3 regions of the Metabacillus herbersteinensis genome follow, and region 2 is predicted to be linked to each of the others. Evidence: a T-box and tRNA genes for the amino acid it is inferred to sense, from the RefSeq annotation. Region 2 holds a T-box; the other regions hold tRNA genes.

Region 1 (4,248 bases), on a different contig from region 2:
TATCTAGTTTTGAGTGAATATACTCAAAGGAGCTTCTACTAAGTACCGTCACGTCCTGTGACAAACGTAGAAGTCAGCACATCCTGTGCAAGTCTAGTTTTGAGAGAATGTAATTTTTGGTAATTTAAAATTACACTTGAAATTTTCTCTGAAAATAGTATAATTATTTTTGTCATAATGTCTGGTGATGATGGCGAAGAGGTCACACCCGTTCCCATCCCGAACACGGAAGTTAAGCTCTTCAGCGCCGATGGTAGTTGGGGGTCTCCCCCTGTGAGAGTAGGACATTGCCGGGCAATTTTATATTATTCCGCAGTAGCTCAGTGGTAGAGCTATCGGCTGTTAACCGATCGGTCGCAGGTTCGAGTCCTGCCTGCGGAGCCATTATGGAGAGCTGTCCGAGTGGCCGAAGGAGCACGATTGGAAATCGTGTAGGCGGTTAACGCTGTCTCAAGGGTTCAAATCCCTTGCTCTCCGCCACTACTTTATTCATAGATTGATTTTATGGCCCATTGGTCAAGCGGTTAAGACACCGCCCTTTCACGGCGGTAACACGGGTTCGAATCCCGTATGGGTCACCAACTTTTATAAAGATTCAATGTATGTTAATATGAATTAAGTACTTTGGAGGATTAGCTCAGCTGGGAGAGCATCTGCCTTACAAGCAGAGGGTCGGCGGTTCGATCCCGTCATCCTCCACCATTTTAATAATATTATCGCGGGGTGGAGCAGTTCGGTAGCTCGTCGGGCTCATAACCCGAAGGTCGCAGGTTCAAATCCTGCCCCCGCAACCAATTAAAAATGAAAATTCAGGAGAAGCGAGAAGGTCGAGGAAGCAAAACGAGTGAAGACCGGAGCGTACGTTGTTTGTACGAGGATCTGAATGAGTGAAGCTGACGAAGAGATCGAAGCTTATCGTAAATTTACGGTTCCGTGGTGTAGCGGTTAACATGCCTGCTTGTCACGCAGGAGATCGCGGGTTCGATTCCCGTCGGGACCGCCATATTTTTTTATTTAGAAACTAAATTACGATTTATAAAAATGGCTCAGTAGCTCAGTCGGTAGAGCACGTTCGAGTAAGCTACAAAGCAAAGCATCAGCGCACAAATTGAGCTGCTACTTGGTTAAGCTCCCTGAAATTTGGGCGAAGGTTTCAAGTTTAAAACAAAGTATTATTCGATTTTAATAAATGGCTCAGTAGCTCAGTCGGTAGAGCAAAGGACTGAAAATCCTTGTGTCGGCGGTTCGATTCCGTCCTGAGCCACCATTTAATATTATTAAGCCGGTGTAGCTCAACTGGTAGAGCAACTGACTTGTAATCAGTAGGTTGGGGGTTCAAGTCCTCTTGCCGGCACTGTTTTATTAATATGGAGGGGTAGCGAAGTGGCTAAACGCGGCGGACTGTAAATCCGCTCCTTCGGGTTCGGCAGTTCGAATCTGCCCCCCTCCACCATCTATATATAACATAGGGGCATAGTTTAAAGGTAGAACAGAGGTCTCCAAAACCTCCAGTGTGGGTTCGATTCCTACTGCCCCTGCCAATATAAATTTCGTGGCGGTTGTGGCGAAGTGGTTAACGCACCTGATTGTGGTTCAGGCATTCGTGGGTTCGATTCCCATCAGTCGCCCCATTTTTAATTTCTAGTATTAACATCTTGATTCATTTCTGATTAAGCATGAGGGATTAAACTCAATTACTATAATGATATTAGGTTTTACTAAGATATCACGTCTACTTAGTAGTCGACGATTATTCATGAAGCATACTCAGGAAGTTTTTTCTTGAAGCTTATTCATTGGGCTATAGCCAAGCGGTAAGGCATCGCACTTTGACTGCGACATGCGTTGGTTCAAATCCAGCTAGCCCAGCCAATCTTTTTTTAGAAACAATTTTGCCTTAATAGCATAGGCTAGAGTATAATATAATTAAATGATGCGGAAGTAGTTCAGTGGTAGAACACCACCTTGCCAAGGTGGGGGTCGCGAGTTCGAACCTCGTCTTCCGCTCCATTTTCTAGTTGGCGGCATAGCCAAGTGGTAAGGCAGAGGTCTGCAAAACCTTTATCCCCGGTTCAAATCCGGGTGTCGCCTCCAATTCATTTATTGAATTGTTATCTAGAAATGCTTTTTTTATACCTCTTAGCCGGGGTGGCGGAACTGGCAGACGCACAGGACTTAAAATCCTGCGGTAGGTGACTACCGTACCGGTTCGATTCCGGTCCTCGGCACCATATGTATTAGGCCAGTGTGGCGGAATTGGCAGACGCGCACGACTCAAAATCGTGTTCCTTTGGAGTGTCGGTTCGATCCCGACCACTGGTATTAAAATGACAGGATATCCCTGTTTTTATTTTTGTTACTTGTTCGACAAATTTCGCTATTTTTTTCAAAGTATTGATTCTTAACGTAGACCTTGGTATAATACAAAACAACCAATATATGCGGGTGTAGTTTAGTGGTAAAACCTCAGCCTTCCAAGCTGATGATGAGGGTTCGATTCCCTTCACCCGCTCCATACATACTATTATCAACGCAGTGTTTCGTTTCTTAGTAAAACGGGGCATTGCGTTATTTATTTTTTTATTCGATAACTTTATATGTTGCTTCACCACCATGTATTTGAAGAAACATTTTTGTTAAGGATGCTAATAAATCCTTCGCATCTTCACTGTTCATAGAAGGTCGAAGGTATACTAGATGAAGTGCGTCCTTGGTATCGAAGTTAACGGATGTTCTCTTAGAATCAACGTATGGACTTCCGAAAGCTCCTATAGAGTCTTTTGAGAGAATCTTGTTTTCAAAATTAACTTCGCGTTCATTTACGGCCAAGTATGTATCAGATTCAGTTCCAATTGTTATTAAGATATTACCTTTGAGTAAGTTATAATCATAGATGCCTAATGGAATTTGATATTGTAGAGATAAGAAATTATTCAAGTCAACAGCTGAGTGCATACTACTAATATACTGTTGTTTTTGAACGCGGCGAAGCAATGCTTCATTGGAAGGGCGGTATCTAGCAGGATCAGCCCCAACCAGCTTAAATGAATTTCGCCATTCTTTAACACTTGGAATATCTGTAACATTTTTTTCAGCATATTCAAAAAATAAGGATTCTTGAAATAGTCTGAGGCGACCTTGTAACATTTGAGGTGAGTGAGACACTTCTATATTTTCGTATAAAATTGCACCTATTTTAAAGTTGTCAATCTTCTGTTTGAGACCTGAATCTATATTAATTTCCATAAATTTAACCCTCCAAATACTATTTTATTTATCTTACCATATATTTTAGAGGGCCTTTAAAGAAGGGGGCTTTGGGAGTGGACTATTATCAACTTAAGGAAGAGATTATTCAATATAGTAAAGAAATTGGTATTGATAAAATTGGGTTTGCAAGTGCATCTGTTTTTGATGAATTAAAACAGCGATTAACTGTACAGCAGGGACTAGGATATCAATCAGGTTTTGAAGAGTCGGATCTCGAAAAACGTTCTAATCCTGACTTGTTATTACCGAAAGCAAGGTCCATTATTTCGATTGCCTTAGCCTATCCTTCTAAAATGAAAGCTGCACCAAAAAGCACCAAAGCTGATCGTAGAGGAATATTTTGTAGAGCTTCTTGGGGACAAGATTATCATGTTGTGTTAAGAGATCGCTTGTCAAAGCTAGAATCCTATATAAAGGAAAAGGTGCCAGAAGTTAAAATTAAATCTATGGTCGATACAGGAGAGCTATCTGACCGTGCTGTTGCACAGAGAGCAGGCATAGGCTGGAGTGGTAAAAACTGTGCGATTATTACACCCGAGTTTGGTTCATATGTTTATCTGGGCGAAATCATTACGAATCTACCACTTTTACCTGACAAGCCATTGGAAGATCAATGTGGAAGCTGTAATAAATGTGTAGACGTCTGTCCAACTGGGGCTCTAGTACAAGGTGGGCAGCTTGACTCTTCTAAATGTATTGCTTTTTTGACGCAAACAAAAGGGTTTCTACCAGAACAGTATCGCGCTAAACTTGGAAACAGACTATACGGTTGTGACACTTGTCAAACTGTTTGTCCCGAAAATAAAGGGAAAGATTTTCACTTTCATGAAGAAATGGAACCCGATCCTGAGATTGCAAAGCCGAAGCTTAAACCCCTTTTAACGATGAGTAATCGAGAGTTCAAAGAGAAGTTTGGTCATGTTTCAGGCTCTTGGAGAGGAAAAAAACCGATCCAACGTAATGCAATCATTGCTCTTG
Region 2 (4,248 bases):
AATGAAAAAATGCTCCTAGCGAAAGCCTGGGATAACAGAATAGGCTGTGCGATTGCGATTGACGTATTAAAACAACTAAAAGACGAAAGCCACCCTAACGTAGTTTACGGTGTTGGAACCGTTCAAGAAGAAGTAGGCTTACGTGGTGCACGTACGTCAGCAAATCTTATTGAGCCAGATATCGCATTTGGTTTAGATGTCGGGATAGCAGGCGATACACCAGGGGTTTCTGAAAAAGAGGCAATGGGTAAAATGGGAGACGGACCTCAAATTATTCTTTATGACGCGTCAATGGTTTCGCATAAAGGACTAAGAGATTTTGTTACAGACGTAGCGGATGAGCTAGAAATTCCTTATCAATATGATTCATTAGCAGGTGGCGGAACAGACTCAGGAGCGATTCATATTTCTGCAAATGGTGTCCCAGCTTTATCAGTTACAATAGCAACACGTTACATTCATTCACATGCAGCAATGCTACATCGTGATGATTACGAAAATACAGTGAAATTGATTACTGAAGTTATTAAACGTTTAGATAGTGAAGCGGTTAAAACACTAACTTTTAATTAGAAAAGCGCAAGGCGCCTGGAGCTAGACACAACAACTATAATCATCCCGTTGTCTTAGTTTCCAGCTCTAAATTCTAATATAACTAAAAAAACGGCTTGGCACTTAGTGCCGAGCCGTTTACTGTTTCTTTAATCCATTTTCTAATGTATCTAACATTTCTTGCTTTTCTTGCTCATCCGCATTTTGCCAAATGACTTCAAAGAGAACGCCTAGTCCTGGTAGCATTTTTTCTTCACCGCTGTGAATTGCGTCAACAATCGTGTCTTGTAGTTGATCTTGAGTGTTTCCTGTCACATTTGTGATAACTGCATTTCGTAAATTTAAATCCATTTTTTCCACTCCTTCATAATTAACGAACATAGTTATAGTATTTGTTAAATACACGCTTATTATGTATGATGTGAAGGGAATAATGTAAGTAAAGGAGTACGTAACATGAATCGAATAGAATCTGTTAAAAATACAAAAGTGAAACAGTGGCGCAAACTACATACAAAAAAAGAACGAGAAGCAACAGGTACCTTTCTTATTGAAGGCTTTCATCTAGTGGAAGAGGCTCTCAAACGTAAAGAGATTATCCGAGAATTAATCGTATCGGAAGAAGTAAGCTTGCCTTCTTCTTGGAATGTTGATGATTTAACAATGACGATCGTGACTACTGAAGTCATGAAGGCGATAAGTGATACGGAAACACCTCAAGGAGTTGCAGCCATTTGTGAAGAACTAATTCCAACAAACATTGATTCTTGGCAAAAATTATTGTTTGTTGACGCTCTTCAAGACCCTGGGAATCTTGGAACGATTATTCGTACAGCAGATGCAGCGGGCATTGATGGAGTCGTTTTAGGTAAAGGAACAGTAGACTTATACAACCCAAAGGTCGTGCGTTCTAGCCAAGGATCTATTTTTCACTTAGCGATAAAAAAGGCGAACCTACAAGAAATGCTTCACATATATAAAGAAAAAGGATTCCCTATTTATGGAACTTCATTACAAAATGGAGTATCCTATAAGGAAATAAAACCTTCGACCTCTTTTGTCCTAATCATGGGAAATGAAGGTTCAGGCGTTGGTCAGGATTTGTTAGCGAAAACAGATCAAAATCTTTATATTCCAATCTATGGTGGAGCCGAATCTCTTAATGTAGGGATAGCTACTGGAATTTTACTTTATCATTTACGTGGATAACCTTGCGAGAACGAAATCTATTTATTATAATAAACTACAGTTAGTTACATATGAAAAGAAACGATGATAGAGAGTAGTAATTTACCAAAATCGCCATCTTAGGGAGAAAGTGTCGTGACTGCAAGCACTTTTATGGTTGACCGTAAATGAATTCACCTCTGGAGTTGACACTAGGACCATGCTGGTAAAATGGCATCTAAAGGTGTTCCGGTTTTTACCGTTATTGAAATGAAGTGAGCAATACACGATTCTTTTGTATTGTTAACAAGGGTGGTAACGCGATATCAACTCGTCCCTTTTTGGGGGCGAGTTTTTTGTTTTTCAAAAAATAGATCTACCATTTAAGATCCGATGAAGGAGGAAATCTCATGCAAGAGCAATTAAAACAGCTTCAACTAGAAGCATTGGAGAAAGTAGAGCAGGCCTCTAATTTGAAGGAGCTAAATGACATTCGTGTCGCTTACTTAGGTAAGAAGGGTCCTATTACAGAAGTACTTAGAGGGATGGGTAAATTATCAGCTGAAGAAAGACCCGTCATGGGAGCGTTGGTAAACGATGTTCGTGAAAGCATTGCAGGTTCGATTACGAGTAAACAGGAAAATCTTGAACTAGCAGCTGTCGAAGAGAAATTATCCTCTGAGACAATTGATGTGACGTTACCTGGTAGAACTGTAAAAGTCGGAAATCACCATCCAATCACAGCTGTTGTTGAAGAAATTGAAGACTTATTTCTAGGGATGGGCTATAGCATTGCTGAAGGACCAGAGGTTGAAACAGATTATTATAATTTTGAAGCACTAAACCTTCCAAAAGGTCATCCTGCCCGAGATATGCAAGATTCTTTTTACATTACGGAAGAGCTGCTGCTTCGTACTCATACATCACCAGTCCAGGCAAGGACTCTTGGCATGTTTAATGGTCAAGGACCAGTTAAAATTATTTGTCCTGGTAAGGTGTATCGCCGTGATAATGATGATGCGACACATTCACATCAGTTCACACAAATTGAAGGACTTGTCGTGGATGAAAACATTTCAATGAGTGATTTAAAAGGAACGCTTGAAGTTTTTGCGAAGAAAATGTTCGGTGACGAGCGTGAAATCCGTTTACGCCCAAGTTTCTTCCCGTTTACCGAGCCTTCTGTTGAAGTTGATGTGTCATGCTTCTCATGTGGTGGTAAGGGATGTAGCGTTTGCAAAAGAACAGGATGGATCGAGATTTTAGGAGCTGGTATGGTACATCCGAATGTACTTGAGATGGCTGGATTTGATTCGAAGAAATACCGTGGTTTCGCTTTTGGTATGGGTCCAGAAAGAATTGCAATGTTAAAGTACGGAATCGATGATATTCGTCATTTTTACACAGATGACCTACGTTTCTTAAAACAATTTAAACGAGCTTAATAGGAGGGCTACTTCATGTATGTTTCATATAAATGGTTACAGCAATATGTAGATGTTTCAGATATTACTCCTTCAGATCTTGCAGAAAAAATAACGCGCAGTGGGATCGAAGTAGAAGGTGTTGACGTTCTAAACGAAGGTATTTCAGGTGTAGTGGTTGGTCATGTTTTAGAGCGTGAGCAACATCAAAACGCAGACAAACTAAATAAATGCTTAGTTGATCTTGGAAATGGTGAAACCGTTCAAATTATTTGTGGAGCTGCGAATGTTGACAAAGGGCAAAAGGTAGCAGTTGCAACGGTTGGAGCGGTTCTACCAGGTAATTTTAAAATTAAAAAAGCAAAGCTTCGTGGAGAAGAGTCACACGGAATGATTTGCTCTCTTCAAGAGCTTGGAATAGAATCTAAACTTGTTTCTAAGGAATATTCTGAAGGTATTTTTGTATTTCCTAATGATGTTGAAGTGGGAGCAGACGCATTAGCACAACTGAATCTTAATGATTCAATATTAGAGCTAGGTTTAACGCCGAACCGCTCTGATTGTTTAAGTATGCTAGGTGTCGCGCATGAGGTAGCAGCTATTTTAGGAACATCTGTAACATATCCAGAGGTTTCGTATGAGACTGTAAGTGAAAAAGCATCGGAAGCGATTTCCCTTACCATTGAAGCGAAGCAAGACAATCCATTGTATATTGCAAAAGTAATTAAAAATGTAAAAATTGCTCCATCACCTCTTTGGATGCAAACACGATTAATGGCTGCTGGGATTCGCCCTCATAACAATGTTGTTGATATAACAAACTTTGTTTTGCTAGAGTACGGCCAGCCTCTACATGCTTTTGATTACGATCGTTTAGGGTCAAAAGAAATTCTGGTTCGTCGTGCAAAAGCTGGTGAAAAAATTGTTACACTAGATGATCAAGAACGTACATTAACAGAAGAACATTTAGTGATTACAAATGGAACAGAGCCAGTTGCATTAGCTGGTGTAATGGGTGGTGCAAATTCAGAAGTTCATTCAGATACAACGACGATCTTACTTGAATCTGCTTTATTTGATGGTGGAACAATTCGAACATCTTCAA
Region 3 (4,248 bases), on a different contig from region 2:
GAGTGAATTTTAAGATGAGCCATTAGCTCAGTTGGTAGAGCACGATCGAGTAAGCTACGAAGCGTTACTACAGCGTACAAATCGAGCTGCTTCTTGCATAACCTTTCTGAGACTTGGACGTCGAGAAACAACTACAAAAACTTTCATCTTTTTCATACTTTTAAGATGAGCCATTAGCTCAGTTGGTAGAGCATCTGACTTTTAATCAGAGGGTCGAAGGTTCGAATCCTTCATGGCTCACCATTTATATGCGGGTGTGGCGGAATTGGCAGACGCGCTAGACTTAGGATCTAGTGTCCTTGTGACGTGGGGGTTCGAGTCCCTTCACCCGCACCATATAAATTTTTTTGTCAGCATATGCGGAAGTAGTTCAGTGGTAGAACACCACCTTGCCAAGGTGGGGGTCGCGAGTTCGAACCTCGTCTTCCGCTCTTAATATGTTGCCGGGGTGGCGGAACTGGCAGACGCACAGGACTTAAAATCCTGCGGTAGGTGACTACCGTACCGGTTCGATTCCGGTCCTCGGCACCATCTTAATTTTTTAATATGCGCCCGTAGCTCAATTGGATAGAGCGTTTGACTACGGATCAAAAGGTTAGGGGTTCGACTCCTCTCGGGCGCGCCATAACGGGAAGTAGCTCAGCTTGGTAGAGCACTTGGTTTGGGACCAAGGGGTCGCAGGTTCGAATCCTGTCTTCCCGACCATTTTCTTTTACAATTTGGGGCCTTAGCTCAGCTGGGAGAGCGCCTGCCTTGCACGCAGGAGGTCAGCGGTTCGATCCCGCTAGGCTCCACCATATGTGTTTTAAATATCATCCTAATTTGGCGGTGTAGCTCAGCTGGCTAGAGCGTACGGTTCATACCCGTGAGGTCGTGGGTTCGACTCCCTCCGCCGCTACCAAATTAAGGGACCTTTAGCTCAGCTGGTTAGAGCAGACGGCTCATAACCGTCCGGTCGTAGGTTCGAGTCCTACAAGGTCCACCATTTATCTGTAATACCAACGGAGGAATACCCAAGTCTGGCTGAAGGGATCGGTCTTGAAAACCGACAGGGGTGTCAAACCCCGCGGGGGTTCGAATCCCTCTTCCTCCTCCACTTTTATCATCCTAGAAGCAGTACGGATTTTAATAAGTAAATACAAAGAGCATAGAAAACCATTAATAATTATTATTATCGCGGGGTGGAGCAGTTCGGTAGCTCGTCGGGCTCATAACCCGAAGGTCGCAGGTTCAAATCCTGCCCCCGCAACCAATCATAAATTTTACGGTTCCGTGGTGTAGCGGTTAACATGCCTGCCTGTCACGCAGGAGATCGCGGGTTCGATTCCCGTCGGGACCGCCATATCAAATTAGAAAATTGTACCCTAGATAAGGGTTTCGATAAGCGAAATGGTCGAGGAAGTGACTGAGTGAACACCGGAGCGTATATTAATACGTGAGGATGTAAGTGAAGGAGCTGACGAAGAGATTTGAAGCTTAGCGGAAGCCGAAAACTTATGGCTCAGTAGCTCAGTCGGTAGAGCAAAGGACTGAAAATCCTTGTGTCGGCGGTTCGATTCCGTCCTGAGCCACCTTTTCTTTCGAAAATTTTAAGCATTTTTACTGTGGCGGTTGTGGCGAAGTGGTTAACGCACCTGATTGTGGTTCAGGCATTCGTGGGTTCGATTCCCATCAGTCGCCCTTTTTAACTAAATAAATGCGGGTGTAGTTTAGTGGTAAAACCTCAGCCTTCCAAGCTGATGATGAGGGTTCGATTCCCTTCACCCGCTCCAAATGGGCCTGTAGCTCAGCTGGTTAGAGCGCACGCCTGATAAGCGTGAGGTCGATGGTTCGAGTCCATTCAGGCCCACCATCTCTTAGAAAAAAAGTTTATGTTTTTATTCCGCAGTAGCTCAGTGGTAGAGCTATCGGCTGTTAACCGATCGGTCGCAGGTTCGAGTCCTGCCTGCGGAGCCATATATCTGGGGAAGTACTCAAGTGGCTGAAGAGGCGCCCCTGCTAAGGGTGTAGGTCGTGTAAGCGGCGCGAGGGTTCAAATCCCTCCTTCTCCGCCAGATAATAATATATATATGGCCCATTGGTCAAGCGGTTAAGACACCGCCCTTTCACGGCGGTAACACGGGTTCGAATCCCGTATGGGTCATCTTTTAAAAGACGTTGCATAATGCAACGTCTTTTTCTTTGTTAAGGAAATTATAAAATTCTTGAACTGTGGATAACGTTTCTGCATCCAGCTCGAGCGCCTAGCCCCTCGAGGTCATAAGTCAATTCTAAATTGAAGGCAAAGAACGCCTTCTATTTAGAATCGCCTTATGCTTGTCGGGGCTGACCAAGTCGCCCGCGCTTTTGTTCTTTTAATTCCATATTCTAAACCTCAACATATAAACAGTGCTTATTTAAATAATGTGAACAGGCAGTCTCCTAGTCAAAGGGGGCTGTCTTTTTTTGTACTTGTTAAAGCCTTCTCTTAATTGTTTTAAAAGCAATGTTTTAAAGGTACGGTGTATTTGAAAAATTAATATTTACAAAAAATTTTCAATATCTATAACTCTCCTTTACACCCCGTTAACAATGGTTTCTTATGCTTAAGGTACAACAATCCAAGTACATATTAAAATTTTGTGGAAAGGAGTGCAAAAAACCAAATGTTCGTTTAAGAATCTTTATGAACCAAAAATCATTAAAGGAGGAAAATTCAATGCATAAATGGAGTTTAAGTTTATTTTTGGGAATTTTGATGATTTTGGCAAGTGCTTGCAGTAACAATTCAACTTCTTCAAATAATCAAGGAAGTGAGGGGTCAACTGCTACCAATAATACAAGCGAAGCCAAGGAAATTGGTTCAGTGGTAGAAGGAACGCTAAATTTTTATACATCACAGCCAGATGCTGATGCTGCTAAATTAGTAGAAGGCTTTCAGGAAGAATATCCTGAGGTAAAAGTTGAAACATTTCGTTCGGGTACAGAAGAAGTTATTTCGAAAATTAACGCAGAGCAATTAGCTGGTGATATTCAGGCTGATGTACTCTTAGTAGCAGATGCTGTTACATTTGAAAGTTTGAAGGAAGAGGATTTGTTGTTGTCTTACAAATCACCTGAGGCAAGCGAAATTCCAACGGAATTAATTGATTCGGATGGTACATACTATGGCACAAAAGTTATGGCTACTGCTTTAGCAGTTAACACTGAGAATGTCGCTGAAATGCCTACGAGTTGGAATGCGTTAATTTCAGAAGAGGCAATAGGAAAAATCATCATGCCAAGTCCATTATATTCAGGAGCGGCAGCTTATAACTTAGGAGTTCTTACACGCCAAGATGATTTTGGTTGGGATTTTTATGAAAAAATCAGTTCAAACGAAGTAACAGTAACAAAAGGGAATGGAGACGTTCTTAAAGGTGTTGCTAGTGGGGAAAAAGATTTTGGAATGGTCGTTGATTTTATCGTCGCACGTGCAAAAGCGGAAGGATCTCCGGTCGAACTAGTCTATCCTGAAGAAGGTGTACCAGTTATTACGGAGCCAATTGGTATCATGAAAGTAACTCAAAACGAAGCAGCTGCTAAGGCTTTTGTTGACTTTGTACTATCAGAAGAAGGCCAGAAGCTTGCTGTTGAGCTTGGCTATACACCGATTCGAAGCGGAGTAGAAGCTCCAGAAGGATTAAAAACAATTGATGAGATGAAGGTCATTTCCTCAGACATCCAAGAGTTATATAAATCGAGAGAAGATGATAAAAAGCAGTTTGAAAAAACAGTTAGTCAGTAATTTGGAACTTAAAAGGGAGTGGGGAAATGAATTCACCATACCAGAGTCCATTAAGGAAAACGAGAGCCATTTACTCGTTTTCCTTTTCTTCTATCTTCAAGAGTTGGTGGGGAATACTAGGTTTTGTGCTTATTGTATTTATTTTTTTATTACCTATTTGCCGTTTGATGTGGCTGAGTCTGTTCCCGGAAGGAACCATTAGCCTTACTCTATATCAAGAAGTACTAACAGAGAAAGCAACTTGGAAAACGGTTCAGAATACCCTTTGGATAACATTGTTTAGTACGGTAATCGCATTATTTTTGGGAGTAGGCCTTGCCTGGATAATAGCATATTTGAATTTGCGAGGGAAGAAGTGGATCCAACTATTTATCTTTATGCCCTTTATCATTCCTTCTTATATAACCACTCTAGCATGGGTTCAGTTTTTGGGACGAAATGGACCAATTTCTGCATTGCTCTCTTTAGAAGAATCTGTGTTT

The links. A T-box is a leader RNA that pairs with one kind of tRNA and senses whether it is charged. The one in region 2 lies ahead of pheS (phenylalanine--tRNA ligase subunit alpha), so its partner is inferred to be a tRNA-Phe.
Region 1: it encodes a tRNA-Phe, which carries the amino acid that the T-box ahead of pheS (phenylalanine--tRNA ligase subunit alpha) is inferred to sense. The anticodon was not compared.
Region 3: it encodes a tRNA-Phe, which carries the amino acid that the T-box ahead of pheS (phenylalanine--tRNA ligase subunit alpha) is inferred to sense. The anticodon was not compared.

The regions. Positions count from the first base shown of each region.
Region 1 is NZ_JBHLVO010000008.1:163,815-168,062, reverse strand. Features, by position in the region: rRNA gene rrf (5S ribosomal RNA) at 181-296, shown strand; tRNA gene ACFFIX_RS12240 (tRNA-Asn) at 310-384, shown strand; tRNA gene ACFFIX_RS12235 (tRNA-Ser) at 389-480, shown strand; tRNA gene ACFFIX_RS12230 (tRNA-Glu) at 507-581, shown strand; tRNA gene ACFFIX_RS12225 (tRNA-Val) at 627-702, shown strand; tRNA gene ACFFIX_RS12220 (tRNA-Met) at 718-794, shown strand; tRNA gene ACFFIX_RS12215 (tRNA-Asp) at 928-1,003, shown strand; tRNA gene ACFFIX_RS12210 (tRNA-Phe) at 1,192-1,267, shown strand; tRNA gene ACFFIX_RS12205 (tRNA-Thr) at 1,282-1,354, shown strand; tRNA gene ACFFIX_RS12200 (tRNA-Tyr) at 1,370-1,453, shown strand; tRNA gene ACFFIX_RS12195 (tRNA-Trp) at 1,468-1,541, shown strand; tRNA gene ACFFIX_RS12190 (tRNA-His) at 1,556-1,631, shown strand; tRNA gene ACFFIX_RS12185 (tRNA-Gln) at 1,798-1,872, shown strand; tRNA gene ACFFIX_RS12180 (tRNA-Gly) at 1,936-2,010, shown strand; tRNA gene ACFFIX_RS12175 (tRNA-Cys) at 2,021-2,094, shown strand; tRNA gene ACFFIX_RS12170 (tRNA-Leu) at 2,143-2,231, shown strand; tRNA gene ACFFIX_RS12165 (tRNA-Leu) at 2,242-2,322, shown strand; tRNA gene ACFFIX_RS12160 (tRNA-Gly) at 2,442-2,515, shown strand; gene ACFFIX_RS12155 (B3/B4 domain-containing protein) at 2,581-3,246, opposite strand; gene queG (tRNA epoxyqueuosine(34) reductase QueG) at 3,324-4,248, shown strand, end outside.
Region 2 is NZ_JBHLVO010000001.1:407,084-411,331, reverse strand. Features, by position in the region: gene ACFFIX_RS02080 (M42 family metallopeptidase) at 1-573, shown strand, start outside; gene sspI (small acid-soluble spore protein SspI) at 691-903, opposite strand; gene ACFFIX_RS02070 (TrmH family RNA methyltransferase) at 1,009-1,761, shown strand; T-box leader at 1,816-2,061, shown strand; gene pheS (phenylalanine--tRNA ligase subunit alpha) at 2,130-3,164, shown strand; gene pheT (phenylalanine--tRNA ligase subunit beta) at 3,180-4,248, shown strand, end outside.
Region 3 is NZ_JBHLVO010000028.1:325-4,572, forward strand. Features, by position in the region: tRNA gene ACFFIX_RS21730 (tRNA-Lys) at 168-243, shown strand; tRNA gene ACFFIX_RS21735 (tRNA-Leu) at 251-336, shown strand; tRNA gene ACFFIX_RS21740 (tRNA-Gly) at 360-431, shown strand; tRNA gene ACFFIX_RS21745 (tRNA-Leu) at 443-531, shown strand; tRNA gene ACFFIX_RS21750 (tRNA-Arg) at 549-625, shown strand; tRNA gene ACFFIX_RS21755 (tRNA-Pro) at 629-705, shown strand; tRNA gene ACFFIX_RS21760 (tRNA-Ala) at 722-797, shown strand; tRNA gene ACFFIX_RS21765 (tRNA-Met) at 825-901, shown strand; tRNA gene ACFFIX_RS21770 (tRNA-Ile) at 909-985, shown strand; tRNA gene ACFFIX_RS21775 (tRNA-Ser) at 1,004-1,096, shown strand; tRNA gene ACFFIX_RS21780 (tRNA-Met) at 1,176-1,252, shown strand; tRNA gene ACFFIX_RS21785 (tRNA-Asp) at 1,267-1,342, shown strand; tRNA gene ACFFIX_RS21790 (tRNA-Phe) at 1,499-1,571, shown strand; tRNA gene ACFFIX_RS21795 (tRNA-His) at 1,608-1,680, shown strand; tRNA gene ACFFIX_RS21800 (tRNA-Gly) at 1,699-1,772, shown strand; tRNA gene ACFFIX_RS21805 (tRNA-Ile) at 1,776-1,852, shown strand; tRNA gene ACFFIX_RS21810 (tRNA-Asn) at 1,882-1,956, shown strand; tRNA gene ACFFIX_RS21815 (tRNA-Ser) at 1,964-2,054, shown strand; tRNA gene ACFFIX_RS21820 (tRNA-Glu) at 2,072-2,143, shown strand; gene ACFFIX_RS21825 (ABC transporter substrate-binding protein) at 2,699-3,766, shown strand; gene ACFFIX_RS21830 (ABC transporter permease) at 3,793-4,248, shown strand, end outside.